DNA from 4 places in the Arthrobacter sp. P1_H7 genome. Region 2 is predicted to be linked to each of the others. Evidence: riboswitches for the same ligand, from Rfam matches in the RefSeq annotation. Region 2 holds a riboswitch; each other region holds the start of a gene.
What was found. Region 2 has a riboswitch for S-adenosylmethionine ahead of AC1DXI_RS11885 (DUF1737 domain-containing protein). Riboswitches for the same ligand answer to the same signal wherever they lie in the genome.

Region 1 (7,441 bases), on a different contig from region 2:
ACTTGCGGCCGCGCTCGTACCAGGGGCTGGAGGGCAGCCCGGCGTAGGCGACCGATTCGACGTCGTCCCGCCCCTCCAGCCATTGCGCCACCTTGGTGGCGTTGGCCACGTGGCGCTCCACGCGCAGGCTCAGCGTTTCGATGCCTTGGGCGATGAGGAAGGCGTTGAACGGGGACACCGCGGAGCCGAGGTCGCGCAGTAGCTGGACCCGGGTCTTGAGGATGTAGGAAAGATTCGCGCCCAGTGCGCCGTCGGCGCCGAGGTCGCGCGCGTAGACCAGGCCGTTGTACGTGGGGTCCGGGGTGTTGAAGCCGGGGAACCGCTCCGGGTCCTTCCCGAAGTCGAAGTTGCCGGAGTCCACGATCACGCCGGCGATTGCGGCGCCGTGCCCGCCGAGGTACTTGGTGGCGGAATGGACCACGATGTCCGCGCCCCACTCGATCGGCCGGATCAGGTAGGGGGTGGAGAGCGTGTTGTCGACGACCAGCGGCACGCCGGCCTCGTGCGCCACGCGGGAGACGCCCTCGATGTCCAGCACGTCCTGGCGGGGGTTGGAGACCACTTCGCCGAAGAACAGCTTGGTGTTGGGCTGGACGGCGTCCCGCCACTGGTCCAAGTTGTCCGGGTCCGCCACGAAGGTCACGGAGATGCCGAACTTCTTCAGCGTGTGGGCGAGCAGGTTGTAGGTTCCGCCGTAGAGACTGGGGCTGGCCACCACGTGGTCCCCGGCCTCGGCGATATTGAGGATCGCGAACGTCTCGGCGGCCTGGCCGGAGCTGAGCAGCAGGGCCGCGAGGCCGCCTTCGAGGCTGGCCACGCGCTGTTCGACGGCGTCCTGGGTGGGGTTGCCGATCCGGGTGTAGATGGGCGCGAGTTCGGCGAGCGCGAAGCGGTTCGCGGCGCTTTCGGCGCTGGGGAACACGAACGACGTCGTCTGGTAGATGGGCAGGGAACGCGCGCCGGTGGCGCTGTCCGGCTCCTGGCCGGCGTGGATCTGGCGGGTTTCAAAGGACCAGGCGTTGGACATTGATGCTCCTCGAGTCACTGGGCACAGCACCGGCCGGGGCTTTCGGCCCGGACCGGACTGGCGCCGCGCTTGCCCTCCGGCGGGCGCCGGGCGGCCAGGTCTTCACCCGGGGCACCCCACCGCGATACGAGGGTTGCCGGCCAGCAAGCCGGGGCTGTGCGCTGGCACTCATGACCTGGCTTCAGTGTAGGAATGGCGGCGGAGCCTTGGATAGCTTTGTGACGAAGATGAAGACGGTCTCCCTGTCGGCGCTTCCCGGGCCGCCCCGGTCAGCGCCCCCGGACGTCCCATGACGGTTAGGGGAGCCTAAGCTGAGAGGTCCATCACAAAGTGCCAAGATGATGGCATGCGCATGGATCACGTCTCTTACGCCTGTGAACACGATGGCTTGGCAGCCACCACTGAACGTATTGCGTCTGCCCTCGGCGTTGAAGCCGTGAAGGGTGGAGTGCACCCCCGTTTCGGGACACGCAACATGATTATCCCGCTCGCGGGACACAAGTACCTGGAAGTCGTGGAGGTCCTGAACCACCCGGCCTCCGACAAGGCCCCGTTCGGCCAGGCCGTCCGGGCACGTTCCGAGGCCGGCGGCGGCTGGATGGGCTGGTGCGTCGAGGTTGACGACCTGGCCCCGTTCGAGGAGAGGCTCGGCCGCGCCGCCGTCAACGGCAACCGGAAGTTTCCCGACGGCCGCGAACTGGTCTGGAAGCAGATCGGCATCCTGGGGCTCATCGCCGACCCCCAGGTGCCCTACATGCTCAAGTGGGAGGGCGACCCGGAACTGCACCCGTCCAACGCCTACGCGAGCGATGTCAAGATGTCCGCACTGACCATTGCCGGTTCGGCAGCCCGCGTCACGGAGTGGCTGGGCGAACCAGTTGAAAAGCCGCTGGAAGACGTCGCCGTGAACTGGATCGCGCCGCACGGTACTCCCGGCATCCTCTCCGTCACCTTCGAGACCGCCTCCGGAGCGGTCACGATCTAACGCTCCACCTGCCCCACGCTTCGGCCGCCATCTCTTAGGTGCCAACGATGTCACCTAGGAGACGGCGGCCGAGATCATTTAAGGCCGGGCGACGGCGCGTCCCAAGCGTGCCGGACCACGCGCTCAGCCCAGGCCCACGGCCTTGCCGAACAGGCTGAACCCCACGAACGCCACGGTGTCCAGGATGGCGTGGGCGATCACGAGCGGCATCACCCGTTTGGTCCGCGTGTACACCAGCGCGAAGACGACGCCCATCACCGCGTTGCCGATGAACGGCCCGAACCCCTGGTACAGGTGATAGCTGCCGCGGAGCAGGGCGCTGGCGGCAATGGCGGCCGGCACGCTCCAGCCCAGTTTCCCGAGCCGGTCCAGCAGGTACGCCACCACAATCACTTCCTCGACCACCGCGTGCCGGATCGCGGAGAGGACCAGCACCGGCACGGTCCACCAGTACGCGTCCAGGGCGCTGGGGATGATCGCCGTCGTGATCCCCATCGCCCGGCCCGCCGCGTAGAGCCCCAGGGACGGAATGCCGATCAGCGCGGCGAGTCCCAGGCCCTGCAGCAGGTCCTTGCCGGGCCGGGCGAAGTCGAAGCCGATCCTTCGGAACGCCGAGGTCCCGCGCTGACCGGCCGGCCAGTGCTCGGTGAGGAAATAGATCACGAGGGCCACCGGGACCAGGGCGAAGACGATGTCCAGCAACTGGTACGTGAGGTCGAAGTATTCGCGCGCGCTCTGCGAACGGTTCAGCGTGGATGTCCCCTGGGCCAGCGGCGCCGTGGTCATCTTGTCCAGCAGCTGCACCAGGGAGTAGACCGCGGACTGCCCCAGCGACAACCCCAGGACAATCAACACTTCGAACCGCAGCCGACGGCGGGAGGGAACCAACATGGTTCTATCTTGCCTGCACTTGCCGATAGTTTGCTGGTGCCCGCGTGGTGCCGGCCGAACGGGGTTGTGCCTGCGGCACTTGCTTTTTGGGAGCCCTATGCTTGGGGACTATGAGCGCGCCCCGGAAAATCATCATGATCCGGCACGGCCAGTCTGCCGCCAATGCCGACACCTCGATCTACAACCGTGTTCCGGACTACCGGATCCCGTTGACACCCCTGGGCCTGGAGCAGGCCACCGCGGCCGGGAAAGAGGTCCGGCGTCAGCTGGACGGCCGCCCGGTGTGCGTCTACGTCTCCCCGTACCTGCGCGCCTACCAGACCCTCGAGGCGCTGAATCTCGGCCCGCTCGTGGAGCGGGTGATCGAGGAACCGCGCCTGCGCGAACAGGACTGGGCGAACTTTCAGATCGCCGGCGACATTGAGGACCAGAAGGAGCTCCGCAACGCCTACGGGCACTTCTTCTACCGCTTCCGCGAGGGCGAGTCCGGTTCCGATGTGTATGACAGGATTTCCTCCTTCATGGAAACCCTGCACCGGCACTGGTCCAAGCCCGGCTATGCCCCAAACGCGCTGTTCGTGACGCACGGCTTGACCATGCGGCTGTTCTGCATGCGCTGGTTCCACTGGTCGGTGGAATATTTCGAATCCTTGAACAACCCGGAGAACGCCGAGGTCCGCACCCTGCTGCGCACCGCGCGCGGGAAGTACGAGCTCGACAAGCCCTTCACGCAGTGGGAGAAGAGGCGCGTGGACGAGACCGTCCTGGACGCGCCGCCCATGATGTTCTAGGGCCCGTCGGCGGACCGGCCGGCTAACGGATGGGCTGCGCTACACCGGCCCGCCACACCGCGTGCGTCAAGGGGATGCCGGGCCGGTAGGCCAGGTGCGTGGCGGAAGGCGCGTTGAGCAGGTGCAGGTCCGCCCGGTGTCCGACGGCGACCGAGCCCACCGCGCGTTCGCCGTCGACGTCGTTCCCGGACTCCCGGCCCAGGGCCAGCGCGCCGCCGTAGGTCGCGGCGCGCACCGCCTCGTGGACGCTGAGCCGCATCTGCAGCACGGCGGTGGTGACGCAGAACGCCATGGAGCTGGTGTAGGACGTGCCTGGGTTGCAGTTGGAGGCCAGCGCCAGCTGCACACCGGCGTCGAGCAGTTCCCGGCCGGGGGCCAGCGGCTGCCGGGTGGAAAGATCGCAGGCCGGCAGGCAGGTGGCAACCGTGCCGCGCGTGCCGCTGCCGGCGGCGTCCCACCCGGACCAGCTGGCGGCGAGGGCATCGACGTCCGCGGCCGAAAGGTAGTTCACGTGGTCCACGCTGGCGGCGCCGACCTCCACCGCCAGCCGGACGCCCGGGCCCTCGCCGAGCTGGTTGCCGTGGACGCGCAGCCCCAGCCCGGCGGCCTTGCAGGCCAGGAGCACCCGGCGGGACTGGTCCTCGTTGAAGGCGCCCTGCTCGCAAAAGACGTCGGCCCAGCGGACGTAGGGCCGGACTGCGGTGAGCATCGGCCCGCAGACCAGCTCCGTGTATTCCTCCGCGTCCATCCCGGCGGGCACGAGGTGCGCCCCCAGGTATGTCACCTCGTCCGCCACGGTGGAGGCGATGCGGGCGCTGCGGGCCTCGTTCTCGAGGTCCAGGCCGTAGCCGGTTTTGGTCTCCAGGTAGGTGGTGCCCTGCGACACGGCCTCCGCGACGCGGCCCATCGCCAGCCGGGTGAGGTCGAAGTCGCTCGTGCTCCGGGTGGCGCCGGTGGTGACGGCGATCCCGCCGGCGCTGTAGCTTTGTCCCGCCATCCGGGCCTCGAACTCGGCCGTGCGGTCCCCCGCGAAGATCAGGTGCGTGTGCGAGTCGACCCAGCCCGGCAGGAGCGCCCGGCCCCCGGCGTCCACCCGTTCGTCCGCGGCCGGGGCGTCGGCTGCGGGGCCGAGCCAGGAAATCCGCTCCCCCTCGATCACCACCGCCGCGTCGCGGAGGACGCGGTGTTCCGCGTCCTGGGTCATCAGTTCGGCGATATTGGTGATGAGGGTACTCATGGATCCATTCTTCAGCGCCGGATGGACCAGCGGGTCGCGGCCAGCGCCTCCGCTGTCCGGGATGCCGGACTGGCGTCCCTTGCCGGGGACACCGGCGGGGGCACAGCCGTGGCCGTGGCGGCGGAACCCTGGCCGGCGAGGATCAGCCCGGCGGCCAGCTCCGCGACGCCGGATGAGGTCTGGAAACCGTACCCGCCCTGGCCGGCGAGCCAGAAGAATCCGGTGGCCTCGGCGTCGAACCCCACCACGGGGACGCCGTCGGCCGCCTCCGTCCGCAGCCCCGTCCACGCCGTGCGGACGTTCCGGATCCCGAGTGTCGTGATCGTGTTGAGCCGGGCGACGAGCCGTTCGACGTCGCCGGGATAGGGCCGGGCGTCCTCGGGCCCGCTCGGCACGTGTTCGGCGGGCGAGATCAGGACTTGGCCGCCGTCGGGCCGGAAGTAGAAGCTGTCATCGGCCGCCGCCACCATCGGGCAGGCCTCCGGGAGGGGATTCTCGACGTCGACGATCGCCGCGGTGCGCCGGTACGGCTGCAGGCCGAGCTTCTCGACGCCGCTGAGGACGGCGAGCTCGTCGGCCCAGGCACCGGCGGCATTGACCACGACGGCGGACTGGAAGCCTTCCTGCCCGGCGCCAAGTTCCCAGCCGGTGCCGAGGCGCTGGGCCGAATGGACCCTGGCGCCGGTGATGATGTCCACGCCTCCCGCTTCGGCACGGCGGCGGTGGTCCTCGAGCAGCACGGGGGCGTTGCAGGCGAAGGATCCGGTGTCCAGCCCGGCGGCGCTGAACGAGTCCGGGACCAGGGCCGGGCACAGATCCAGTGCCTCGGCGTGGGTGATCCGGCGCATGTGGCCGCTGGCCTCCGCCCGGACGGTGGCGTCGTCCCCGATCAGCATGAAGCTGCGCGGGGTGAGCACCGGCTCCGGACGTCCGGCGTCCTCGGCTGCGATGAGGTCGAGCGTCCGGACGGTCAGTTCCTGGACCACGGGCGGGCCGTAGCTGGGAATCAGTTGCCGGGCCGAGCGGGCCGAGGTGTGGTAGGCCAGGGTCTGCTCGGCTTCGATCAGGGCCACGCGGCATTGCCCGGCCAGGGTGGAGGCAAGGGACAGGCCGGCGATCCCGCCGCCGACAATTACGACATCGTAATGAGCTGACATGGTCCCATCCTTGCAGATTCTCGGGTCAGGCCGTGCCGCGACCTGCGCCCGGGCGGCAGTAGCCGACAAGACGCCAGTGGATCGTTCGAAGGTGGCCGACGTGCCATCGCCACGTTCCGCACCGCTGGACATGTCCCTTCCTCGTCCGCACGACTGGCCATGTCCCCCGTTGCCGCGGGCCGGCCCGGGATATGCCCTTCCCTGGTCCGCACGACTGGGCATGCCCCCCCCCGTTGCCGCGTGCCGGCCCGGGACATGCCCTTCGTTGCTCGTGGCCGTTGGACATAGTGGCATTATGTCCAGTCCTCGCCGCCGGAGCTGGGCATGTCCCGCGGACAAGCCTGTGGAGAAAGCCGGGGTGAACGCGCAAGGCCGGGCCGGGCCGGGCAAAGCCAGGATGAACGGGCGGGCCGGGCCCCTGGAGTGGGGCCGGGCCCCTGGAGTGGGGCCGGACCCCGTGCTGAAAGTGGGGCCCGGCCTCAGGGATCCAGCCTAGGCTGCGCCCACCGCAGCGCGGCTGCGCACGAACGCCTGGACGCAGGCCTCGACGTCGTCGGCGCTGTGCGCGGCCGAAAGCTGGACGCGGATCCGGGCGGCGCCCTTGGGCACCACCGGGTAGCTGAACGCCGTCACGAAGACGCCGTTGTGGAGCATGGCGTCGGCCACCTTGGCCGCCATGACGGCGTCGCCGAACATCACCGGAACAATCGCGTGCTCGCCGGGGAGCAGGTCGAAGCCTTCCTCGGACATGCGGTTCCGGAAGAGCTCAGCGTTAGCGAAGAGCTTGCCGCGCAGTTCGCCGGAGCTTTCCACGAGGTCCAGGGCCTTGAGCGTGGCCGCGACGATCGCCGGGGCCAGCGAGTTGGAGAACAGGTACGGGCGGGCCTTCTGGCGGAGCATCGCCACGACCTCGCCGCGGCCGGAGACGTAGCCGCCTGAGGCGCCGCCGAGGGCCTTGCCGAACGTGCCGGTGTAGATGTCCACACGGTCCGAGACGCCGGCGTGCTCCGGCGTGCCCGCACCGGTGGCGCCCATGAAGCCGACGGCGTGGGAATCGTCCACCATGACCAGGGCGTCGTACTTGTCGGCGAGGTCGCAGATCGCTTCGAGTGGGGCGAGGAAGCCGTCCATCGAGAAGACGCCGTCCGTGACGATGATCTTGCGGCGGGCCGGGTTCTCCTGCGTAGTGGCCTCAATCAGCTTCGATTCGAGGTCCGCCATGTCCTGGTTGGCGTAGCGGAAGCGCTGGGCCTTGCAGAGCCGGATGCCGTCAATGATGGACGCGTGGTTCAGGGCGTCCGAGATGACGGCGTCTTCCGGGCCGAAGAGGGACTCGAACACGCCGCCGTTGGC
Region 2 (7,441 bases):
ACCTCGGCTATGAGCTCAAACGCGAAACCGGCGGCAACGACGTCACCGCCGCCACCCCGGACGCGTGCCTGATCTTCGCCGGCCGCGCCGTGGTCCTTGACCACGCCGAGGGCACAGCCTGGCTGCTGACCCTGGACGCACCCGACGCCGGGGACTGGCTTGAAACGGCCCGCACGGCCGTCACCGCGGCCGCGTCGGCGCCCGGGGCCGCGCCCGCTGCCCCGGCCCAGCGTGTCAGTGCCCCGCAGCCCGCCGCCCCGCGCTTCGCCGCCCGGGACACGGAAGCCGGCTACAAGGCCAAAGTCACCGAGGCCCAGCGTGAGATCGCGGAAGGAAACACCTACGAGGTCTGCCTGACCACGGTGCTCACGGCTGCCCCGCCGGCGGGGCCCCAGGGCATGGATCCGTGGCCGGCCTACCTGGACCTGCGGCGCCGCAACCCGGCCCCCTTCGCCAGCTTTCTGCGGTTCGGCGATCTCGCCGTGGCAAGCACGTCGCCGGAGCGGTTCCTGCAGATTGCCGCGGACGGCAGGATGCGGGCAGAGCCGATCAAGGGCACCCGCCGCCGCGATCCGGAACCGGGGACGGATGCCGCCCTGCGGGAGGAGCTGGAATCGTCGGCCAAGGACCGCGCGGAAAACATCATGATCGTGGACTTGCTGCGCAACGACCTCAGCCACTTCGCCGTCCCGGGTTCGGTGGCCGTCAGCCGGCTGTGCGCGATCGAGAGCTACGCCACCGTGCACCAAATGGTGAGCACCATCGATGCCCGGCTTCGGCCCGGGATGCCGCGGGCCGAGGCCGTCGCGGCCTGCTTCCCCGCCGGTTCGATGACCGGCGCCCCCAAGGTCAGCACCATGGCCATCCTGGACCGGCTGGAGGCCGCGCCGCGCGGCGTGTACTCCGGGGCGATCGGCTACTTCTCCCTGAACGGGGCCGCCGACCTCGCCGTGGCAATCCGGACCCTCGTGGTCAGGGCCCTCGGCGAGGATACCGCGGAACTGAGCCTCGGCGTCGGCGGTGCCGTCACCGCCGACTCGACCCCGCAGGAGGAGTACGAGGAAATCCGGACCAAGGCGTTCGGCGTCCTCTCGGCGCTCGGCGCCGAGTTTCCCCACGGCTGAGTCGGCTCTCCCGCTGGTTCCCCCCGGCTACTGCAGGGTGGCCGTCAGCCGTGCGACGTTGTCCACGTATTTGACGCCCATCGGACGTTTCATCCAGTCCTCGAGCGTAAGTTCGCGCGAAATGCCCCGGTAGGTGTCCTCCACGGCGCTGATCCGCCGCACGATGTCCTCCCCCAGGAGCATCACCGAGACCTCCAGGTTCAGCGAGAAGGAGCGCATGTCCATGTTGCTGGAACCCAGCACGGCAACGTCGTCGTCGATCGTGAAGTGCTTGGCGTGCAGCACGAAGGGGGCCTTGTAGAGGTAGATCCGCACCCCGGCTTCAAGCAGAGCCTCATAGTAGGACTGCTGGGCGTGGTGGACCAGGAACTGGTCGCCCTTTTCCGAGACGAAGAGTTCGACATCGACGCCGCGCTGCGCCGCCGTCGTCACCGCATACAGCAGCGAGTCGTCCGGGACGAAGTACGGGCTGCAGATCGAGATCTTGCGCTGCGCCGAATAAATCAGCGTGTTGAAGAGCCGCAGATTGTTTTCGGTGATGAAGCCTGGTCCGCTGGGCACCACCTGGGCGGTGATGTTGCCGGCGTGCAGTTCGGGCCGGTGCGCGAGTTGTTCCTCAATGGACTCGTCGGTCTCGCTGAGCCAGTCGGTGGCGAAGACGACGTTGAGCGTGGTGACGATCGGTCCACGCAGGCAGGCCATCAGCTCGACCCATTCGCGGCCGATCTTGCGGTGCTTGGGGTTGTTGTAGGAGGGCTCGATCAGGTTCTGCGATCCGGTGAAGGCGATCTCGCCGTCGATCACCATGATCTTGCGGTGGTTGCGCAAGTCCGGCCGGCGCCACTGCCCCTGCAGCGGGTTGAGCGGCAGCATGGGCCGCCAGCGGATCTTGCTGGCCTTGAGCCGGGCGATCAGCTTGCGATATCCCTTGATGCGAAGCGTGCCAAGGTGGTCGAACAGGACACGGACCTCGACGCCGCGCTCGGCGGCCTCTTCCAGCGCGGTCAGCAGATCGTCCGTGACGTGGTCCGAGCTCATGATGTAGAACTCGGCGTTGACGAAGGACTTTGCGCCGCGGACCGCCTTGGCCATCGCCTTGATGGAGTCGGGGTAGCCGGGCAGCAGCTCCACTTGGTTACCGTCCACCATCGGCAGCGAGCCCAGCGTCTTGTTCAGTTCAGCGGCGGAAGCCACCCATTCGGGTCCGGCGTAGCGGCTTTCCAGCATCGCCAGTTCCGAGGTCCCGGCGCGCACTCGGGTATTGACCGCGTCCTGCTGCGCGCGGCGCTTGCGGGAGAGCCGGAAATTGCCGAACAGCAGGAACAAGGCCAGGCCGATGATGGGCACAATGAAGATGCCCAGCAACCACGCCATCGCGGTGGTGGGCCGCCGGTTTCCGGGGATGATGCCCAGGGCCAGCACGCGGATGGCGAAGTCGATCACCGTCAAAATCAGAATCGCCCAGGACGGTAAAGTTTCCGCCAGCGGAAATGGCCACAGCACAGGCGAACCCCTCAAGCTACAGGCCCGCGGAACAGTTCCGGAACGGGCAACGTGCAAATCCTATCCCGGGACCGCCGAGACTAAGCTGTAGCCATGACCACTCCTGCCCCCGTTCCTGCGCCCGCGACCGTGCTGGTCTTCCTCGACCCGGCGTTCGACGGCGGCCGCGTTGCCGACGCGTCGCAGCCGCAACTGATGGCCACGGACCTGGGCGCCACCCGCGGCGACGGCGTCTTCGAATCCCTGCTGGCCGTCGGCGGCCGGCCCCGCAAGATCCAGGCCCACCTGACCCGGCTGGCCGGCTCGGCCCGGCTGCTGGAGCTGGACATCCCGGCCGAGGACGCATGGCGGCGGGCGGTGGAAACCGCCATCCGCGAGTTCCGGGGGCAGGAACCTGCCGCGGCTGCAACGCACGGCACGGGGCAGGATGAGGTGGTGGTGAAGCTGATTGTCACCCGCGGGCCGGAGGGCGCGGCTGCCCCCACGTGCTGGGTCCAGGCCTCCGCGCCAGCGGCCGCGGGCCGCCGGCAGCGCGAGACCGGGATCGACGTCATCCTGCTGGACCGCGGCTACGACAGTGAAGTCGGCGAGCGCGCCCCGTGGCTCCTGCTCGGCGCCAAGACCCTTTCCTACGCCGTGAACATGGCGGCGTTGCGCTACGCCCACCGGCAGGGCGCCGACGACGTCATCTTCACGTCCGCGGACGGCCGGGTGCTGGAGGGTCCGACGTCGACCGTTCTGCTGGCCCACCTGGAAACCTCGGACGACGGCGCCGGCGGCGTCCGCACCGTCCGGCGGCTCATCACTCCCCAGCTGGACAGCGGCATCCTGCCCGGCACGTCACAGGGCGCCCTGTTCACCGCCGCCAAGGCCGCCGGCTGGGAGCTGGGCTACGGCCCGCTGGAGCCGAAGGACCTGCTGGACGCCGATGCGGTCTGGCTGATCTCCAGCATCCGGCTCCTGGCCCCGGTGAACCACATCGACGGCCAGGAAATCGGCACCCCGGAACTGCGGCGCCAGCTCACGGCCGAACTCAACGCCCTCTTCGCCACCATCGAATAGCAACGCGGGGTCAGGTACGGCCCATCCCATGTCCCCGGATGGGCCGTAAGTGACCCCGCGTTGGTGTTGCGCTCACCCCAGGGCGTCCGCGGGCACTGCCGGGCACCGGCGGAAGGAGGCCGGGTTGAATGCCGGGAGGGTGAACGTTGCCAGCACGGCGTCGAGCATTTCCGGGGCCCACGTGCTGTTCTCGCCCAGGGTCGCGCAGACACCCAGCACCACGGGCGTTCCGTCGGTTCGGCGGCGGATCTGGACCTGGACCGGCCCGGTCAGCCCGAGCGTGCGGACGGCGGCCAGACCCAGCTTGCGCACATCCCCGGCCTGATTCGCCGGCACCCTCCGGCTGACTTCGTCGCTGCCGGCGCGTCCATACGGAGTCCTGGTCTTCTCGAGGACCACCGCCACCGGGGCCATCGCGTTGCGTGCCGGGGTGCCGAACACCAGGCACACGTAGTCGGCGCCCGGGATAAATTCCTGGACCAGTTGCCCCGCCGGCATGTTCTTCCAGCTAACAGAGGCGGTTCCGGCCAGCAGGTGGACACCATGGGAGCCTTTGAAGACCCGCGGCTTGACCACCACGGGGCCGCTGAGGCCGGCGAGGGATGCCGGCGCGGCGGCGAGGTCGCCCGGAACCGCGAACCGGGGCACCGGAATGCCGGCTGCCTGCAGCGCCCAGGTGGTGAAAAGCTGATCGTTGGCGAGGGCCACCGCGGCAGGATCACCCACGATGATCCGCACGTCCTGGGCGAATCCGGCGCGGGCCGCGGCCAGGACCGGGAGTTCCACGGTGAGGGTCGGAATGATGACGTTGATGGCTTCGCGGTCCACCAGCCGGCGCAGGTCCAGGATCATGTCCGGGTCCGTCGCCGGCAGGAGCCTGACCGCGGCGGCGGCGGGAGCCTCCCCGGCCTGACGGGTGTCGGCGCGGGCATCGGAGCCGAGGTACGGGAGGCCCCGGGCTTCGAGCTGGGCCGCGACGGCCCGTCCGGCGGCGCTTGTAATCCCGGTAACGAGTATGCGCGGGTCCACTATTGCTCCATTCCGCCGTCACCGGCCGGACCGCGGCTGCGGCTCCGACCGTTCCAGCCACCGATTCTCAGACAGCCTGTTGATGGACAGACGAGTCGTTTCACGGACTGCTCGATTCACAAACTGCCAGAATCACCTGCAGCGCCGGCCGACGCGTCGGACCTAATCCCCCCAGTAGACGGCGAAACGTCCCGGCAGACACGAGTGGGCAGTACCCGAAACTGGAGCCCGCCACTACTCGCCCGGGCCACGGCCCGGTTACGGAACATGACGACGGCGGCGGTGCGGGCCGGCGTCGCAGGTGTTACGTTTTTGGGGAGTAATGAGAACCGGTGCCAAGCCCTGACTGGCCGGTCGGCAACCCTCCCTTTCGCGGCGGGGTGCCTCAGGTGAATACTCGGCAATCGAGAATTCGAGCTGCAAGCGTGAAAGAGGAGATCCGTCGTGACCGACACGTCAATACCCACAACAGCCACCAGTACAGTCCCCGCCGCAGCCCCCAGCACTGCACCCAGTGCACCACCTGCCGGCGAGGAAAGACTGGCCTACCGCCTGTTCACCGGCGCGGATGACCGCGCCTTTTGCGAGCGGGTGTCAGCCGCCCTGGCCGAGGGCTATGTGCTGCACGGAAGCCCCGCCGCCAGCTTCAACGGAAGCACCGTGATCGTGGCGCAGGCGCTGGTCCTGCCCGCCGCGATTGCAAGTGCGGACGCCGCCGTGGCCAATGCGGTTGATGAGCTCGACGCCGACGAGTTTGGCGCCGACGGGGCCTTCGCGGGCCACGCATGAGCTACGCCGGAGACCTCAGCCCGGATCAGGCGTGGGCCAAGCTGGAGGCCGGAGCCATCCTGGTGGATGTCCGAACCGAGGGCGAATGGGCCAACATCGGCATCCCGGACACCGCGGCCGCGGGCGAAAGCCGCAACGATCCGCTCTTCATCCAGTGGAACCTCGCCGGCGGCACGCCGAACCCGCACTTCGTGGAACAGCTAAGGCAGCAGGCGCCGGAGGACATCGCCGTCGAGCTGGTGTTCCTTTGCCGCTCCGGTGCCCGGTCGATCGCCGCCGCGACGGCCGCGACGGCCGCCGGCTACACCTCGTACAACGTCCTCGAGGGCTTCGAAGGCGAGACCGACCGCTTCGGCGAACGCACCGTCAACGGCTGGAAGAACCGCGGCCTGCCCACCAACCTCGGAAAGATTTAAGTGACTTTCAATCCCGACGCCGCCGGCTGGGCGGCCGACACCCAGGCTGTCCGCGGCGGCCTTGACCGCACCGGCTTCCAGGAAACCACCGAGCCGATCTTCCTCAACTCAGGATTCGTCTACGAGTCCGCGGCCGCCGCCGAGCGCGCCTTCACCGGGGAGGACGAGCGCTTCGTCTACTCCCGCTACGGCAACCCCTCCGTCGCCACCTTCCAGGAGCGGCTCCGGCTGCTCGAGGGAACGGAGGCGTGTTTTGCGACGGCGTCCGGCATGTCCGCCGTCTTCACCGCCCTGGGCGCGCTGTTGGCGGCCGGGGACCGGGTGGTCGCGGCCCGCTCGCTGTTCGGCTCGTGCTTCGTGATCCTCAACGAGATCCTGCCGCGCTGGGGTGTCGAGACGGTCTTCGTGGACGGCCCGGACCTGGGGCAGTGGCAAGCCGCGCTGTCCGAGCCGACCACCGCGGTGTTCTTCGAGTCGCCGTCGAACCCCATGCAGGAAATCGTGGACATCGCCGCCGTGAGCAAACTGGCGCATGCGGCCGGCGCCACGGTGGTGGTAGACAACGTCTTCGCCACCCCGCTGCTGCAGCGCTGCGGCGACCTCGGCGCGGACGTGGTGGTCTACTCCGGCACCAAGCACATCGACGGCCAGGGCCGGGTCCTGGGCGGGGCCATCCTGGGCACCAGGGAATTCATCGACGGGCCCGTCAAACAGCTCATGCGGCACACCGGTCCGGCGCTTTCGGCGTTCAATGCCTGGGTGCTCACCAAGGGCCTGGAGACCATGGCCTTGCGCGTCAACCATTCCTCGGCCTCGGCGCTGCGCCTGGCCGAATGGCTCGAGGGACAGCCTGCGGTCGGCTGGGTAAAGTACCCGCTGCTGCCGTCCCACCCGCAGTACCGGCTGGCGGTGCAGCAGATGAAGGCCGGCGGGACGGTACTCACCCTGGAACTGCAGCCCTCCCCCGGCCGCACGGCGAAGCAGGCCGCGTTCGCACTCCTGGACGCGCTGCGGATCATCGACATCTCCAACAACCTCGGCGACGCCAAGACGCTCATCACGCACCCGGCCACCACCACGCACCGCGCGATGGGTCCGGAAGGCCGCGCGGCGATCGGGCTCAGCGACGGTGTGGTCCGGCTTTCGGTGGGCCTGGAGGACGTCGAGGACCTCATCCGCGACCTCGGCCAGGCACTCAAGCAGGTCTAGGTGTACTTCCCCGGGTGCCGGCTCCCGGTCAGGCCGGGCGCAACCGGCCCAGGGGCGAACGATTATCGGCCGGCCCTTCGGTGACGGGCCCCTCGGTGGTCAGTTCGATGGCCCGCTCGACGACGGCGGGCAGGCCACCGGCCCGGAACGGGCCGCGCTGCAGCTGCGAACCGGTGCCCTCTGCCAGAATCCGCTCGACGCCCTCGCGCGCCAGCTCCAGCTCGCCCTGCTCCTCAAGCACCGGGGCCACGAAGTCCACGAGCGCCCTGACCACGTCCGCGGCCGGGGCAGGGGTGAAGGTTCCGAAGT
Region 3 (7,441 bases), on a different contig from region 2:
ACGGCGACGGCGGACCAGGCCTTCCAGCCCGGCACGCCGGGGCGCGGCACGGCCCGGCGCTCGTCCAGCGCACCCTTCACTCAGCTCTCCGTGACGCTGCAGCCGGCGTGCGCGGCCTCGCTGTGGACCCAGAGGGCCGAGGCGACCTCGTCGGCGAAATCGAATTCGCGCGGTGCCACGGCGGAACCGATCCGCACTACCATGGGGCCGCCGAAGGGACGCCGGCCCACCACCTCCACTTCGGCGTCGAGGTCGATGTCCTCGGCGGCGAGATAGCGCAGGAGCTCCGGGTTCTCGTCGCTGATCCGGGTGATCCGGCCGGTGTGGCCGTCGTCGAGTTCGCTCAGGCGGTGGGCGGCGGGCATCAGCACCGAGCCGTCCGCTGCCGGGATGGGATCGCCGTGCGGGTCCCGGGTGGGGTTTCCCAGCTTGGCCGCCATGCGTTCAATGAACGTGTCCGAGACGGCGTGTTCCAGGAGTTCGGCTTCGTCGTGGACCTCGTCCCAGCGGTATCCCAGCTCGCGGACGAGGAAAGTCTCGATCAGCCGGTGCCGCCGGACCATGGACAGGGCGAGCTGGACTCCATCGCTGGTGAGCGTGACGGCGCTGTAAGGCTTGTGGTCTACGAGGCCCTGGTCCTTGAGTTTGCGGACCATTTCCGAAACCGAGGAGTTGGCGACGCCCAGGCGCTGCGCCAGCTGCGTGGAGGTGATGGGCTTGCGCTGCCACTCGGTGAACGAATAGATGACCTTGACGTAGTCCTCGATCGAGGAGGAGGGCGTACTGGTCTTCACAGACCTAAGCCTACCGTCAGCTGCCTCCGGAGAAAGTGAGCCACAGCAGGACCAGGTTGAGTGCCACGACGAGGACCACGCTGATGATGGCTGCGATTCGGAGGGCAGGGCCGTCGGCAAACCGGCCCATGAGGGCCTTGTTGCTGGTCAGCACCACCAGCGGGACCAGGACAAAAGGAATCCCGAAGCTTAGGACGACCTGGCTCAGGACCAGTGCCCAGGTGGGGTCGAAGCCCACCGCCAGCAGCACGACGGCGGGAATGAGGGTCACGACGCGCCGGGCCATGACGGGAATCCGGATCTTGAGCAGGCCCTGCATGATGGTGCCGCCGGCATAGCAGCCCACCGAGGTCGATGCCAGACCGGAGGCGAGCAGCCCGACCGCGAAGACCACGCCGACGATCGGGCCGAGGTTGGCGGTGATGGCGGCGTGCGCGCCCTCGATCGTGTCCGTGCCTTCTTCGCCGCCGAGGGTGGAGGCGGCCAGGAGCAGCATGCCGATGTTGACCAGTCCGGCGATCGCGAGTGCGGCCACGACGTCGAACCGGGTGGCCCGGACCAGGCGCGCGATGGCCGCCGGGGGAACGTGCAGGTTTTCGTCCGGCCGGTGCCGGTCCCGGGACAGGGCCGAGTGGACGTAGATGGCGTGCGGCATGACGGTGGCCCCGAGCATGCTGGCGGCCAACAGGACGGTGTCCGGGCCCTGGAAGCCGGGCATGAGCCCGGCCAGGGCGGCCCCCGGATCTGGCGGGCTGATGAACAGCCCGGCCAGGAAGCCGATAGTGATGATGCCGAGCAGGAACATGATGATGAATTCGAACGGCCGCTGCTTCTGCCGGGCCTGGACGGCGAGCAGGAGCATGGAAACGGCGCCGACAATCAAGGCGCCAAGGGGGAGCGGGAGGCCGAAAAGCAGGTACAGGGCGATAGCGCCGCCCACCACCTCAGCGAGGTCGGTGGCGGCGGCGACGACTTCGGCCTGCACCCAGAAGGCGCGGCGCCAGAACGGCTTGAGCCGTTCACCGAGGATCTCCGGAAGGCTCTTGCCCGTGACGATCCCGAGCTTGGCGGACTGGTACTGGACGAGGACGGCCATGACGTTGGCGGCCACGAGGACCCACACCAGCAGGTAGCCGTACTGCGCGCCGGCGGTCAGGTTGGCGGCCACGTTTCCGGGGTCCACGTAGGCGATCGATGCCACGAACGCTGGCCCCAACAGGCCGATCAGCGCCCTGCGGGCACCCGGGTGTTTGTAGGTGGGGGCGGCGTCCTGCGCCGGTTGCCCGTGTCCTTTTACCTCCAGCACTGCAGCTCCTGTGATTGGCGCGTCCGCGTCGACCCGATGATCGGCGCCGGCCGGAAAGCAGCCGGTGTCAAAGTTCCATGCGCCTACAAGTAATTATTAGGCATACCGAAACAATAAGCCCGGCGCGGCCCTGCGTGCAATCCGGGAATCCGGGGGGAGCGTGCATCAGGCCCGGAAGGCCCGCCACGTCTGGGTGAGGTAAGGCAGCCGGAGCACGTCGCCTGGGGTGTGCCCCAGGTGCTCGTGCAGGTACCAGGCGAGGTTGGCCATGACCTTGGCCCGGGTGGATTCCGATGCCGCGAGGTAGTAGCTGCGGGACTTGGTCAGCTCCTGGATGTCCTCCGTGGTGACGGAATCCTCCCACCGCGTCACGTGGCTCTCCAGCCCGGTGAACTCGGGGCCCACGGCGGGGCGGAAGTGTGGTTTGAGGACGTCCCCGGCGTGCATGATCCGGGAGAGGCGGTGCACCCAGGGCACGCTGGTGTCCAGCTGGTTCCAGATCAGGCCCAGCACTCCGTGCGGCCGGAGGATCCGGGCAATCTCGGTGCTGGCCAGGCCAGGGTCGCACCAGTGCCACGCCTGGGCGACCGTGACGAGGTCGAAGGACTCCGGCTCGAGACCGGTGTCCTCGGCGCTGCCCTCGATGGCGATGACGTCCGGCAGGGTCCGGCGCAACTGCTCGAGCATGTCGGCCGAGGGGTCCACAGCCACCGTGCCCAGTCCGCGTTTTGCCAGGAGCGCAGTGAACTTCCCGGTACCGGCGCCAATGTCCGCGGCGTCCTTGGCCCCCGCCGGGACCAGCCAGCCGGCCGACTCCTGCGGATAGCCGGGGCGGACACGTTCATAGTGTTCCCCGCCGTCCTGGAAGCTTTGTCCGAGTTCCTGGCGCCGCCCGCTGTGCAGCTTAGGTCCACTGTGCAGCCTAGCTTCACTGTGCAGCCTGGGGCCGGCGCTTGCCACGTGCGATCTCCTTCGGAAGGTCCTGCTTGTTTCAGATACCTTTCGAATTTACCGCACCCGCGCCGGGCCCTGATCCTGCGCTAGTCGAGGGTGCAGGGCGCAGCGCCGGCGGTGCCCGGGGTGTTCGGCGCCCAGTGGGGGTAGCTGCGGGTATCGTTGGCCGGCACCCAGCGGCCGGCGTCCACCACGTAGTCCCAGCCGAGTCCGTTCTGCCGCAGCTGCTGCAGGCCGGCCAGCAGGCGTTCGGCATCCTCCAGCCGCGAGCCCAGCCCGAAGCTGGCCCGCAGGGAGCCGGAGGGCAGGCCGAGCCGCTTGAGCAGCGGGTGGGCGCAGAAGCGGCCGTCGCGCAGGCCAATGCCGTGTTCAGCCGACAGGTAGGCGGCCACCAGCCCGGCGTCGAAGCCTTCCACGGAAAAGTTCACGACGCCGATCGTGCCGGTGCCCGGCTGACCGCCTTCGGAGGAAGAAGCGGAAGGCGAATCGGCAAAGATCCGGTGCACGGTTACTCCGTCGATGCCCTGGAGGCCTTCGACGAGGAAGGACCGGATGGCGTCCTCGTGGGCCTGCCACTGCTCCGGGTCCAGGGCTGCAATGACCTGGGTGGCACGGGCGAGGGCCGCCGCGCCAAGGACGTTCGGCGAGCCGCCCTCGTGCCGGGCAGGTCCCGTGGTCCAGCTGACGGAGTCGAGCCGGGCGTCGCGGACCGCGCCGCCACCGGCCAGGTGCGGGGTGCCGGCGTCGAGCCAGTCCGTCCGCCCCACCAGCACGCCCGCGCCGAACGGGGCGTACAGCTTGTGCCCAGAGAAGGCGAGGTAGTCGACGCCGTCCGCGGCGATGTCAATCCGCCGGTGCGGGGCCAGCTGCGCGGCGTCGACAACGATCCTGGCGCCGTACTCGTGTGCCAGCGCGGCCAGGGCCCGGATCGGCAGGATCTCCCCGGTGACGTTGGAAGCGCCGGTGACGGCCAGCAGGCTGACGTCCCCGCGCGCCAGCTCGTCGCGCAGGCGGTCCACCGTGGCCGCGAGGGTAGGGGCGGCCACGACGCTGCGGTGCGGGACATTCTGCCAGGGCAGGAGGTTGGCGTGGTGCTCGATGTCGAGGTAGACGACCTCGCCCGCGGGCCGTCCGTCGCGCAGCGGCAGGCAGCCAGCCAGCAGGTTCAGGGAATCGGTGGTGTTGCGGGTGAAGATCACGGAATCGTCCGGCCGGCCGCCGACGAAGTCCCGCACGATGTCCCGGGCGTTCTCGTAGACGGACGTGCTGATCTGCGATGCGTAGCCGGCGCCGCGGTGCACGCTGGCGTAGTACGGCAGGATTTCGTTCAGGTAGGCCGAGACCACGGACAGGGCCGGGGCGGAGGCGCCGTAGTCGAGGTTGGCGTAGCGGGTGTGGCCGCCGGTGATCAGCGGCGCCTGGATTTCCGCCCCGGTAACGGCGGCCAGCGGGCGGGCCGCGAGGGCGAGGCGGCCATCAGCCTGCCCTGCAGACTGTTCTGCACCGGCGGCATGGAATTCGGGGGCAACGGGGAAAATGGCAGTTGTCATGGGACCTCACTCGAACAGGACCCCACACCGTGGGAATCCGCGCTTGCCGGGTCCGTTCCGGACCGGCCAGGTCGTCACCCGGGGCACCCCACCGCGACTGGAGGGTTGCCGGCCAGCAAACCGGGGTTTAGCGCTGGCACTCGTGACCTGCATCGAGCGTAGGACATCCGCGCAGCCGGGGAAAAGGCGGCCGCCGATTGTGAAGCGGATTATTACGGGCGCGGTTCAGTTGTTGGGGTGGGCCGGGAAGAGGTCGTCGAGTCCGGGGTTGAGCCGCTTGAGGACTTCCGAGTGCAGGATCGAATTGGTGGCCAGGGCGTTGCCGCCGAAGGGTCCGTCCTCGCCCTCGAGCGAGGTGAAGCGGCCGCCGGCCTCGGTCACGATCGGGACCAGGGCGGCCATGTCGTAGAGGTTCAGCTCGGGCTCGCAGGCGATGTCCACGGCACCCTCGGCCACGAGGCAGTAGGACCAGAAGTCACCGTAGGCGCGGGTCCGCCACACTTCCTCGGTCAGGCCCAGGAACTCATCCAGGTTCCCGCGTTCCTTCCAGCCGCCAAGGCTGGAGTAGGACAGCGAGGCGTCCTCGAGATTGGAGACATTGGATACCTTCAACCGTGTGGCGGCGGCGAGCGAGCGGCCCGTGTAGGCGCCCGCACCCTTGGCGGCCCACCAGCGCTTGCCCAGTGCCGGCGCGCTGACTACGCCGACCACCGGTTCGCCCTCATCGACGAGGGCGATCAGGGTGGCCCAGACCGGGACGCCGCGGACAAAGTTCTTGGTGCCGTCGATCGGGTCGATGATCCACCGGCGGGAACCGTGGCCCGAGCTGCCGAATTCTTCGCCCAGGACCGCGTCCCGCGGACGTGACCGGGAGAGCTGGCCGCGGATGGCCTCTTCCGCGGACTTGTCGGCATCGGTGACGGGTGTGAGGTCGGGCTTCGTCTCGATCCGAAGGTCGAGCGCCTTGAAGCGGCTCATGGTCTGGGAATCGACCGAATCTGCCAGTACATGGGCAAGGCGCAGGTCATCGTTGTAGCTCGAAGCGGGTTGGCTCATGGTTCCAAACTACCGTCAAACCGGGCTGCCGGGCGGGAGGCCGCGGCACGGCGCCGCAGCCCGGTGGCCGGGCCGGCTAGGAGACGGTGCCCAGTTCCTTGGTTTCCTGTGCTTCCATCCGCGGGTCCGTGCCCAGCAGCCGGCGCAGGGACGCGAGCCTGGCCGGTCCCGAGGGCCCCGCGTGCCCGGCCGCAACCCATTTGTCGACGCCGCAGTTGACGGCGGTGGAGTCATGCTTGCAGCCGCGTTCGCAGTCATCGGTTCCCGGTTCCAGGTCCGGGAAGGAACGGAGGATCCGGTCGGGGTCCACGTGGGCCAGGCCGAAGGACCGGATACCGGGGGTGTCGATGATCCAGCTGCCCGCCGGGGCATCGTTGACCTTGAGCGCCAGTGCCGAGGAGGACGTGTGGCGGCCGCGGCCGGTTACCGCGTTTACGCCTCCCGTGGCCCGCTCGGCCCCGGTCAGGGCGTTGACCATGGTGGACTTGCCGACGCCGGAATGGCCCAGCATCACTGTGACCTTGCCGTCGAGGTAGTCGCGCAGCTGGGACACCGCGTCCTTGTCGAGCCGGGCGGAGAGCCCGTCGTCGGAGCGGGCGTCGATGCCGGAAGCGGCGGAGTCCGCGGTCTTGGAGATGATGACGGGAAAATCGAGGTGCTGGTAGTTGGACAGCAGTTCGGCGGGATCCTTGACGTCGGCCTTGGTGACGAGCAGCAGCGGCTCAATGCCGGCGTCGTACGCGGCCACCAGTGCGCGGTCGATGAAACCGGTCCGCGGCTCGGGGTTGGCGGCGGCGACCACCACCACCAGCTGGTCGGCGTTGGCCACGACGGCGCGTTCGATCGGGTCCGTGTCGTCGGCGCTGCGGCGCAGCAGTGTCTTGCGGTCCTGGATCTTGACCAGCCGCGCGAGGGTGTCGGGCTCGCCGGTGACGTCGCCGACCAGGGAGACGAAATCGCCGGCAACCACGGGGTTGCGGCGCAGCTCCCGGGCGCGGGCCGCGATGATCTTGCGTTCGTCCGGGGTCCCTTCGCCGACGACGGCGGTGTAGCGGCCGCGGTCAACGGTGATGATGCGTCCGGTGACGGCGTCGTCGTAGCTGGGCCGGTCCTTGGTGCGGGGGCGGGTGCCCTTCTTGTTCGGCCGGATCCGGACGTCGGACTCGTCCCAGGAATCAGTGCTGCGTGCCACCGGCGGTGTCCTCATCTGCGGCGGGTCCCTGTGCCAGCATCGCTTCCCAGAGTTGCGGGAAATCGGGCATGGTCTTGGCCGTGGTTGCGATGTCCTCGACCTCCACGCCCGGTACGGCAAGGCCGAGGATGGCGCCGGCGGTTGCCATACGGTGGTCCGCGTAGCTGTGCACCACACCGCCGTGCAGCGCGGCCGGGCGGATGATGAGGCCGTCGGCGGTCTCTTCGGCGTCGCCGCCGAGGCGGTTGATTTCGGCGACGAGGGCGGCGAGCCGGTCCGTTTCGTGGCCGCGGAGGTGGGCGATGCCGCTGAGCCGCGAGGGGCCGGCGGCGAGGGCGCAGAGTGCGGCCACGGTGGGGGCGAGCTCGCTGGTCTCGTCGAAGTCGCCGCCCTTGATCTCCGGCCCTCCGCTGACGGTCAGGGTGCCGCCGTCCACTGTCACGGTGGCGCCCATGGCGGTAAGGATGCCGCGCCACAGATCACCGACCTGGGTGGTTTCCGCGGGCCAGTTCGGGATCCGCACGGTGCCGCCGGTGGCCAGGGCCGCCGCGAGGAACGGGCCGGCGTTTGAGAGATCCTGCTCGATCCG
Region 4 (7,441 bases), on a different contig from region 2:
CCTGCCCGTGCTCAGTGGAGCCAATGCCCGGATAGTTCAGCCCGCCCCGCGCGCCGCGGCCGGCACCGGGATCACCGCTCATGTGTCCTCACCCCTGGCGAGTCCCGCCCAGCCCAGCTGTTCCCGCTGCTTCCGGCTGAACGAGGCGACCACCAGGTCATAGGAATCCTCCACCATGTCCCGGACCATGCCATCCGGCAGCGATCCGTCCAGCCGGACCCCGTTCCAGTGCGTCTTGTTCATGTGCCAGGCGCCGGTGATTTCCGGATGGATGGCCCGCAGTTGTTCGGCTAGGGCCGGCTCGCACTTGAGGCTCACGGACCAGTCGGCCGGGTCCATGGCCGACGCCGCGAACATCTTGGCGTCCTGCCGCGTGCCGCCGGCTGTACCCGCCCGCACCTTGAAAACCGATGTCTCCGGTCCGAAGGGAAAGTCCTCAAACGCGCCGGGGAAGCTCAGGCAAATCTGTCGGAGGGTGGCAACGTCCATGGCACGAGCCTATCCGGCTGCGCGCTATCCGGCTGCGCGGGCTATCCGGCTGCAGCCTGTCCGGCAGTGCGGGCGTCGCCGATGCTGTGCAGCCCTTCGGGAGTGGTGCCGTTGACTTCGTAGTCGCCCACGGTGCGCGCCTTGAACACGGCGGGGTTGTGGGTGGCCACGGTCCGGGCGTTGCGCCAGTGCCGGTCCAGCGATTTCGACTTCGACGTGGCGGACGCTCCGGTCACGTCGAAGAGCTGCTGGGCCGCGGACTGGACAAGTTCGGGCACCAGCAGCTGCGCCTTTTCCACCGCAATCTCGCCGCGGACGTAGCGCTCCTCCGCGGTGAGGTCCAGGCCCTGGTCGGCACCGGCGTCGAGCTCCCGGGCGGCGGCCAGCACCACGGACTCCGCCGCGAAGACCTTGGCCGAGAGCTGGCCCACGAGCTGCAGGATCAGCGGGTCGCTGCGGAACAGGTCGCCGGACCCGGTGTTGAACGTGCGCTTGCGGTCGCGCACGAGTGCCCTCGCGTCGACCAGCGCCGCCCGGCCGATGCCCGCCAGGACGGCGAGCAGGACCAGCTGGAAGAAGGCCGGCTCGTGCGTGGTGGATTCCGAGCGCCGGATGATGTTGGCGTCCGGCACCACGGCGTCGCGGAAAATCGTGGTGCCGGTGCCGGTCAGCTGCTGTCCGAACCCGTCCCAGTCGTCGAGGATCTCAACCCCCGGCTGGGTGGTGCTGACCACGGCGTACTGCCGGCCCTCCACACCCTCGGTGCTGGCCATGACGGCAATCCACTCGGCGAAGATGGTGCCCGTGGTGTAATACTTCCTGCCGTTGAGCAGCCAGTCCCCGCCGTGGCGCTTCAGCTTGGTCCCGGTGGTGCCGAGGACATTTCCGGACTTCTCCGTGGCGGCGTTTCCAAAGATCTCCCCGGCCACCACCTTCGGGTACCAGCGGTTCCGGAAAACCACGGATTCCAGCCCGACGGTTTCCACGAAGGCGAAGTGCGAGCGGTAGAGGTGGGCCACGGAGGAATCCGCCGCGGCGAGTTCGATGAGCAGCCGGAAGAAGGGCTCGAAGCCGATGCCGTCGCCGCCGTGTTCCGTGGGCACCCGCAGCCGGCCGAAGCCTTCCTCGTTCAGCCAGCGGACCTGTTCGAAGGGCAGGACCCGGTCCTGCTCGCGGGCCAGCGCGCCCTCCGCGATCCGGGCAAACACGGGCCGGAAACGCTGCGCGAGCGTCTCGTAGGCAGCTTCAGCCGAAGGTGCTGCGGCCGATGGCGCGGCGGGGGCTGTGGTCTCTGGTGCGTAGGACATGCGTTCCCTCGGTTGCTGTTGGCCGGACTAGAGCTTGGCGACGTCGGCGGCGGGATCCTGGTCCCAGGGGGTGGGCAGGATGCCCTTCTGGTAGCTGGCAAACCAGGCTTTGACCTCCGGGGACTGGAAGGCGGCCTTGAGGGCCGCAGCCTTCTCCGACCCGGCGAAATCCTTCCGCCCGGCAACCACGATCCGGAACGGGACCTGGTCCGCATCCGTTTCGAAGGCCAGCGCGTCGTCTTTGCTGTGCCCGGCGTCGGCGGCCATCCGGGCGACCAGGAAGCCGGCATCGACGTCGGGAAGGGTCTTGGCGAGGGACTGCTGGTCCACTTCCACGAACTGCAGCTTCTTCGGGTTGGCGGTGATGTTCTTCTGCGAGGTGTGGATCACGGTTGCGTCGGACAGCTCCAGCAGGCCGGCATCGCGCAGCATGAACAGGGCCCGGCCGTTGTTCGCCGGGTCCACGGGGATGCCGATCTTGGCGCCGTCCGGGAGCTCGTCCAGGGACTTGTACTTGTCAGACCAGATGCCGCCCGGCGCGCTGTAGACGTAGAACAGTCCCACGTTCTCCAGGCCCTTGTCCTGGTTGAACTGCTTCAGGTAGGCGTTGTGCTGGAAGAAGTTGGCGTCGAATTCGCCGTTGGCCACGGCCAGGTTGGGCTGGATGATGTCCGTGACGTACGTGGGCTCCAGGGTCCAGCCCTGGGCCGCGAGCAGCTTCTGGGCCAGCTTGGTTGGTTCCTGGTACGGGGCGGACTCGGTGACGATGATCTTGATCGTCTTGCCGCCGCTGGCGCCGGCACCGCCGGGGTTGGTGAGGCCGCAGCCGGTCAGTGCCGCGGCGGACACTGCGCCGGCGCCGGCGAGGGCATACTTGAGGAAATTTCTACGCTGCATGGTCTTGGTCCTTTGTGGTGGTTCGCGCTGAGCTATGGCTAGGCCGTGACGGTGGCGGGCTGGTTTTCGGCAGCCGCGGAGAATTCGGTGAAGGCTCCCCGGAAGGCGGCGGCGGGGTGGCGGCCGTTGAGGCGCGGCCCGGCGCCGAAGAGCTTTTCGCGCAGGGTTCCCGGCGCGTAGCCGGTCTGGGCCAGGCCACGGCTGCGCAGTTCCGGCAGCACCCCGTCGATGAAGTCGGTGTAGGAGCCGGGGATGGTCTGGTTGATGATGTTGATGCCGTCGATTCCGGCGTCCTGCCACTGCTCGAGGCGGTCGGCTATCTGGTCCGGCGTTCCCACCACCCGGTTGGCCCGGCTGCGGTAGAGCGCAATGTCGCGGAGGGTGGGGTTGCCGCCACGGACGGAGGCGCGGATGGCCGTGAGATGGCCCTGGCTGCCTTCGGTCTCCAGGTCACCGAGCGGCGTGTCCAGCGGCAGGCCGCCGAGGTCGACGCCGAACCCGCCGCCCACGTGGGCCAGCAGGGCCTCAATGTCCAGGCTGTCCTCGAGTTCGTCGGCTTTGCGGTTCGCCTCGGCTTCGGTGCCGCCCACCACGAAGTGCATACCCTGCAGGAACTTCACGTCATCCGGATGGCGGCCGGCGGCAACGGCCTGATCCCGGACGGCCGCGGTGTACTTCGCGGCCACCTCGGTGCTCGGCGCGAGGGTGAAGGTGGCCTCGGCGTTGGCGGCGCAGAACTGCTGGCCGCGGCCGGAGCTCCCGGCCTGGAAAAGCACCGGGGTGCGTTGCGGCGACGGGGCCGCGAGGTGGGGCCCGTCGATCGAGTACCGGGGTCCGCGGTGGTAGATCTTGCTGACTTTCTCCGGGTCCGCGTGGACTCCGGTCTCCTTGTCCCGGAGCAGCGCATCGTCTGCCCAGGACCCTTCCCACAATTTGTAGGCGGCCTCGACGTATTCGTCCGCCCAGTCGTAGCGTTCGTCATGCTTGGTCAGCTCTGTGGCGTTGAAGTTCCGGTGCGCGTTTTCCAGCACGCTGGTGACGATGTTCCAGGCCACGCGGCCGCCGCTGATGTGGTCCAGCGTGGACATCTGCCGGGCGAACTGGAACGGGTGGCTCTGGATCACCGACGACGTCGCGGCCAGCCCGATCTCCCGCGTTCCGGTGGCGAGCGCGGACAGCAGGATGAGGGGGTCGTTGGAGGGCACCTGCAGTCCCTTTTTCAGCAGCGATGCCCAGCCGCCGTCGTAGTCGCCGTAGAGACCGACGACGTCGGCGAAGAAGATCGCGTCAAACTTCGCGTCCTCGAGCTGGCGGGCCAGGTCGACCCAGAGCTGGAGTTCGTTGAACCGGTGCTGCTGGGCTTCCGGGCGCCGCCACTGGCCGCCCATGATGTGGCTGGACGTGTTCATCACGAAGGCGCTGATCAGCAGGCGGGGGCGGGGTCCGTCGAAGCGGGTACTGGGTGTTGAAGTCATGGGGTGCTTTCCGCTGGGGAGGTGGGAAGAGGGTGCTGCGGGACGCTCAGAGGCGCTTGTCCAGGCGCCGGGCAACATAGGACCCGCCCAGCTGAACGATGGTGACCAGCAGGATCATCAGGACAATCGCGGTGATCATGAGCGGAGTTTCGTAGCGGTAGTAGCCGTACCGGATGGCGAAGTCGCCGATTCCGCCGCCGCCCACCAGGCCGGCCATCGCCGAGTAGGAGATGAAGCTGACGGTCATGATGGTGATGGAGCTGACGAGTCCGGGCTTCGCCTCCACAATCAGGACGTCCCGGACGATCTGGGACCGGCTGGCGCCCATGGACCGTGCCGCTTCGACCACTCCGCCGCCGAGCTGGCTCAGGTTCTGTTCCACAAAGCGGGCGAAATAGGGGATGGCGTTGAGAGTCAGCGGGACAATGACGGCGGCCGTGCCGATGGTCGTGCCGACAATGAACCTGGTCACGGGAATGATCGCGATCAGCAGGATCAGGAACGGGAACGAGCGGAGCAGGTTGACCAGTCCGTCCAGGACGCGGTGCAGTTTTGGCCGGTGCTTGAGCCCGTTGGGACCGATGGTGTAGAGCAGGACACCCAGCGGTGTCCCGAGGAGCACCGCCAGCGGGATGGCCACCAGCAGCATGGTGAGGGTCTGCCCCATGGCGACGCCGATTTCGGGCAGGACTTCCAGGACGCGGTCAAACATTGATCAGGCCCTCCGACTCGGCTGTGGTGTGGGTGCCCCTCCCGGAGCGGTCCAGCTGGATCTCATCGGAGACCAGGTAGCGGCCGATCGACGTCGCCGGGTGGAAGCCGGGGCGCCGGAGTTCGGTGAGGTCGAACTGCTCCACCACCCGGCCCTCTTCCATGACCGCGACGTTGTCCGCGATGGCCTTGATGACGTTCATCTCGTGGGTGACCACCACGATCGTGATGCCGAATTCGGCGTTGACGTCGGCCAGGTACTGCAGGACCGATGACGTCGTCCGGGGATCGACAGCCGACGTCGGCTCGTCGCAGAGCAGCACCTTGGGCCCGGTGGCGAGGGCGCGGGCGATCGCCACCCGCTGTTTCTGGCCCCCCGAGAGCTTGGCCGGATATGTCCCCGCCTTGTCGGCGAGGTCCACGATTTCCAAGGTTTCGGCGGCCCGCCTTCGGCGTTCTGCCTTCCCGACGCCGGCGAACTTCAGGGACAGCTCCACATTTTCCTGGGCCGTGAGGTTGTTGAGGAGATTGAAGTGCTGGAAAATCATGCCGATGTCGTGCCGCTTGGTCCGGAGCTCGGCGTCGGAGAGGGTCACCAAGTCCACGCCGTCCACCAGGACGCGTCCCGACGTCGGGCGCTCGAGGAGGTTGATGTTGCGCAGCAGCGTGGATTTGCCGGCGCCGGAGAACCCGATGATGCCCTGAATGGTGCCCCGCCTGATGTGCAGGCTGACGTCGTCGACGGCCGTGAAGGGGCCAGCGGCCGAAGCGAAGGACGTGCTGACGTTCTGGATCTCGATCACAGGCCCCCACCTGCTCGGGGCCGCGGCGCTGCCGCTGTCTGCGTGTTCATGATTTCCTCCGGGCTCGCCCGAGGAAAGCCCTGGGTCCTGGCTTCCGGGCAGCGCTGAGCGAAGCCGCGGGAGCCTAAGAACACAGTGGTTCTCCATCGGTCCTGGCGGTAGCACCGTCCTCAAAGAGGGGGTTGCTGCGGCGTCACAGAGCCAGATCTCTCAGCCGCTCGGGATGGTTACGAGTCCATCTCACACGGCAATGCGGCGGATACGGAAAAAGCCGGTCACATTTTGTAACCGACTCTTCCCAACCTGTTGATCGTCATTCCCGGGCCGTTAGATGCCCACGCGCCAGCCTTCGCGGGCCGGGCACGCGTCCACGACGACGTCCAGCCCGGCGGCTTTGGCGCGGTCCGCCGCGGCCTCGTCGAAGACGCCCAGCTGCAGCCAGACGGCTTTGGCGCCTACGGCGATGGCCTCGTCAATGACGGCCCCCACCCTGTGGGAGTTGACGAAGCAGTCCACGACGTCGATCGGGTGCTTCTCCGCCGGGATGTCCGCCAGGGAACGGTACCCCTTCTCCCCGTGGACGTCGTCGCCGGGAAGGTTGACCGGAATGATGGTCATGCCCATCCGGTCCCGGACATAGAGGGAGACTTCGTACGCCGAGCGCCATTCGTTGGTGCTGAGGCCGACCACCGCCCACGTGCCTTTGGTTCGCATGAGGCGGTCAATGACTGCCGGATCGTTAACATGGGCCATGCATCAACCTTACTCCTGCGGCCTTTCCGGACAATCGCCGAATAAATGAATGATTTCGACCGGGCCCAGGCCGCGTGAACGAATATTACAGCGCTCCCAGGCGTCGATTTTGTGGAATCCTGCATCTGAAGTTCTAGTAGGTAATGACCATCCCGAGCGGCCGAGAGACCTGGATCGATGACGCCGCAGCAACCCCCGGTGACGTGAGATGACCATTCCCACGGAACTGTTCCGCCCTCCTTCGAGCAAATTCGAGGGAACCGGAGGGACCAAGGGTGCTACTGCCAGGACCGATGGAGTGCAGCAATGACCCCTGAGAATTATTCCGCCCTGCCCACCTTTCCCCGGCACGGCGCCGCCGCGACGGCGGGAACTGCCCAGGCAGAGACGGTTGCGTTCTGGGAAACCCAGGCTCTCCGCCTCGACTGGGCGGACGTGCCCGGCGGCGCAATGGAGCGCGCCAAGCCCTGGCACACCGCGCACCGCCGGGTCCCGGCCGACGTCGAGGCCGGCATCGGACCGCAGATCACCTGGTTCGAAGGGGGCAGACTCAATGTCGCCTACAACTGCGTCGACCGCCACGTAGCGGCGGGGCGCGGGGACAAGGTGGCCCTGCACTTCGAGGGCGAGCCCGGTGACCGCCGTGCCGTCACCTACGCCGACCTCCAGCGCGAGGTCTCCAAAGCCGCCAACGTCCTCCTGGATCTCGGCATCACCAAGGGCGACCGGGTGGTCATCTACCTCCCCGTCATCCCCGAAACCGTCATCATCACCCTCGCCGTGGCCCGCATCGGCGCCATCCATTCCCTGGTCTTCGGCGGGTTCTCCGCGGAGGCCCTGAAGTTCCGGGTCGAGGACACCGGCGCCAAGCTCCTGGTCACCACCGACGGCCAGTTCCGCCGCGGCACCGCCGTGCCGGTCAAGGACAACGCGGACGCCGCCGTCTCCGGCGACAACGCCATCGAACACGTCCTGGTGGTCAACCGGACCACTCCCGCGGGCGAAC

Region 1: it holds a riboswitch for S-adenosylmethionine, as region 2 does, so the genes downstream of both, AC1DXI_RS02030 (bifunctional o-acetylhomoserine/o-acetylserine sulfhydrylase) here and AC1DXI_RS11885 (DUF1737 domain-containing protein) in region 2, are expected to answer to the same signal.
Region 3: it holds a riboswitch for S-adenosylmethionine, as region 2 does, so the genes downstream of both, AC1DXI_RS03665 (aminotransferase class V-fold PLP-dependent enzyme) here and AC1DXI_RS11885 (DUF1737 domain-containing protein) in region 2, are expected to answer to the same signal.
Region 4: it holds a riboswitch for S-adenosylmethionine, as region 2 does, so the genes downstream of both, AC1DXI_RS13455 (methionine ABC transporter ATP-binding protein) here and AC1DXI_RS11885 (DUF1737 domain-containing protein) in region 2, are expected to answer to the same signal.

Annotation. Positions count from the first base shown of each region.
Region 1 is NZ_JBFUCO010000002.1:288,385-295,825, reverse strand. Features, by position in the region: gene AC1DXI_RS02030 (bifunctional o-acetylhomoserine/o-acetylserine sulfhydrylase) at 1-1,027, opposite strand, end outside; SAM riboswitch class IV at 1,088-1,203, opposite strand; gene AC1DXI_RS02025 (VOC family protein) at 1,374-2,012, shown strand; gene AC1DXI_RS02020 (CPBP family intramembrane glutamic endopeptidase) at 2,136-2,903, opposite strand; gene AC1DXI_RS02015 (histidine phosphatase family protein) at 3,014-3,694, shown strand; gene hutI (imidazolonepropionase) at 3,717-4,931, opposite strand; gene AC1DXI_RS02005 (NAD(P)/FAD-dependent oxidoreductase) at 4,943-6,088, opposite strand; gene AC1DXI_RS02000 (glycine C-acetyltransferase) at 6,581-7,441, opposite strand, start outside.
Region 2 is NZ_JBFUCO010000010.1:205,815-213,255, forward strand. Features, by position in the region: gene pabB (aminodeoxychorismate synthase component I) at 1-1,124, shown strand, start outside; gene cls (cardiolipin synthase) at 1,152-2,627, opposite strand; gene AC1DXI_RS11875 (aminodeoxychorismate lyase) at 2,721-3,689, shown strand; gene AC1DXI_RS11880 (ATP-grasp domain-containing protein) at 3,762-4,718, opposite strand; SAM riboswitch class IV at 5,037-5,150, shown strand; gene AC1DXI_RS11885 (DUF1737 domain-containing protein) at 5,259-5,507, shown strand; gene AC1DXI_RS11890 (rhodanese-like domain-containing protein) at 5,504-5,923, shown strand; gene AC1DXI_RS11895 (O-succinylhomoserine sulfhydrylase) at 5,924-7,132, shown strand; gene AC1DXI_RS11900 (glutamate--cysteine ligase 2) at 7,161-7,441, opposite strand, start outside.
Region 3 is NZ_JBFUCO010000003.1:153,089-160,529, forward strand. Features, by position in the region: gene AC1DXI_RS03645 (fluoride efflux transporter FluC) at 1-80, opposite strand, end outside; gene AC1DXI_RS03650 (metal-dependent transcriptional regulator) at 81-794, opposite strand; gene AC1DXI_RS03655 (Nramp family divalent metal transporter) at 811-2,100, opposite strand; gene AC1DXI_RS03660 (class I SAM-dependent methyltransferase) at 2,266-3,060, opposite strand; gene AC1DXI_RS03665 (aminotransferase class V-fold PLP-dependent enzyme) at 3,141-4,604, opposite strand; SAM riboswitch class IV at 4,639-4,752, opposite strand; gene hisN (histidinol-phosphatase) at 4,830-5,660, opposite strand; gene rsgA (ribosome small subunit-dependent GTPase A) at 5,737-6,852, opposite strand; gene aroA (3-phosphoshikimate 1-carboxyvinyltransferase) at 6,836-7,441, opposite strand, start outside.
Region 4 is NZ_JBFUCO010000012.1:29,867-37,307, reverse strand. Features, by position in the region: gene AC1DXI_RS13485 (DUF1990 family protein) at 1-82, opposite strand, end outside; gene AC1DXI_RS13480 (MmcQ/YjbR family DNA-binding protein) at 79-489, opposite strand; gene AC1DXI_RS13475 (acyl-CoA dehydrogenase family protein) at 531-1,796, opposite strand; gene AC1DXI_RS13470 (MetQ/NlpA family ABC transporter substrate-binding protein) at 1,824-2,693, opposite strand; gene AC1DXI_RS13465 (LLM class flavin-dependent oxidoreductase) at 2,732-4,168, opposite strand; gene AC1DXI_RS13460 (methionine ABC transporter permease) at 4,215-4,880, opposite strand; gene AC1DXI_RS13455 (methionine ABC transporter ATP-binding protein) at 4,873-5,682, opposite strand; SAM riboswitch class I at 5,823-5,912, opposite strand; gene AC1DXI_RS13450 (CoA-binding protein) at 6,010-6,435, opposite strand; gene acs (acetate--CoA ligase) at 6,742-7,441, shown strand, end outside.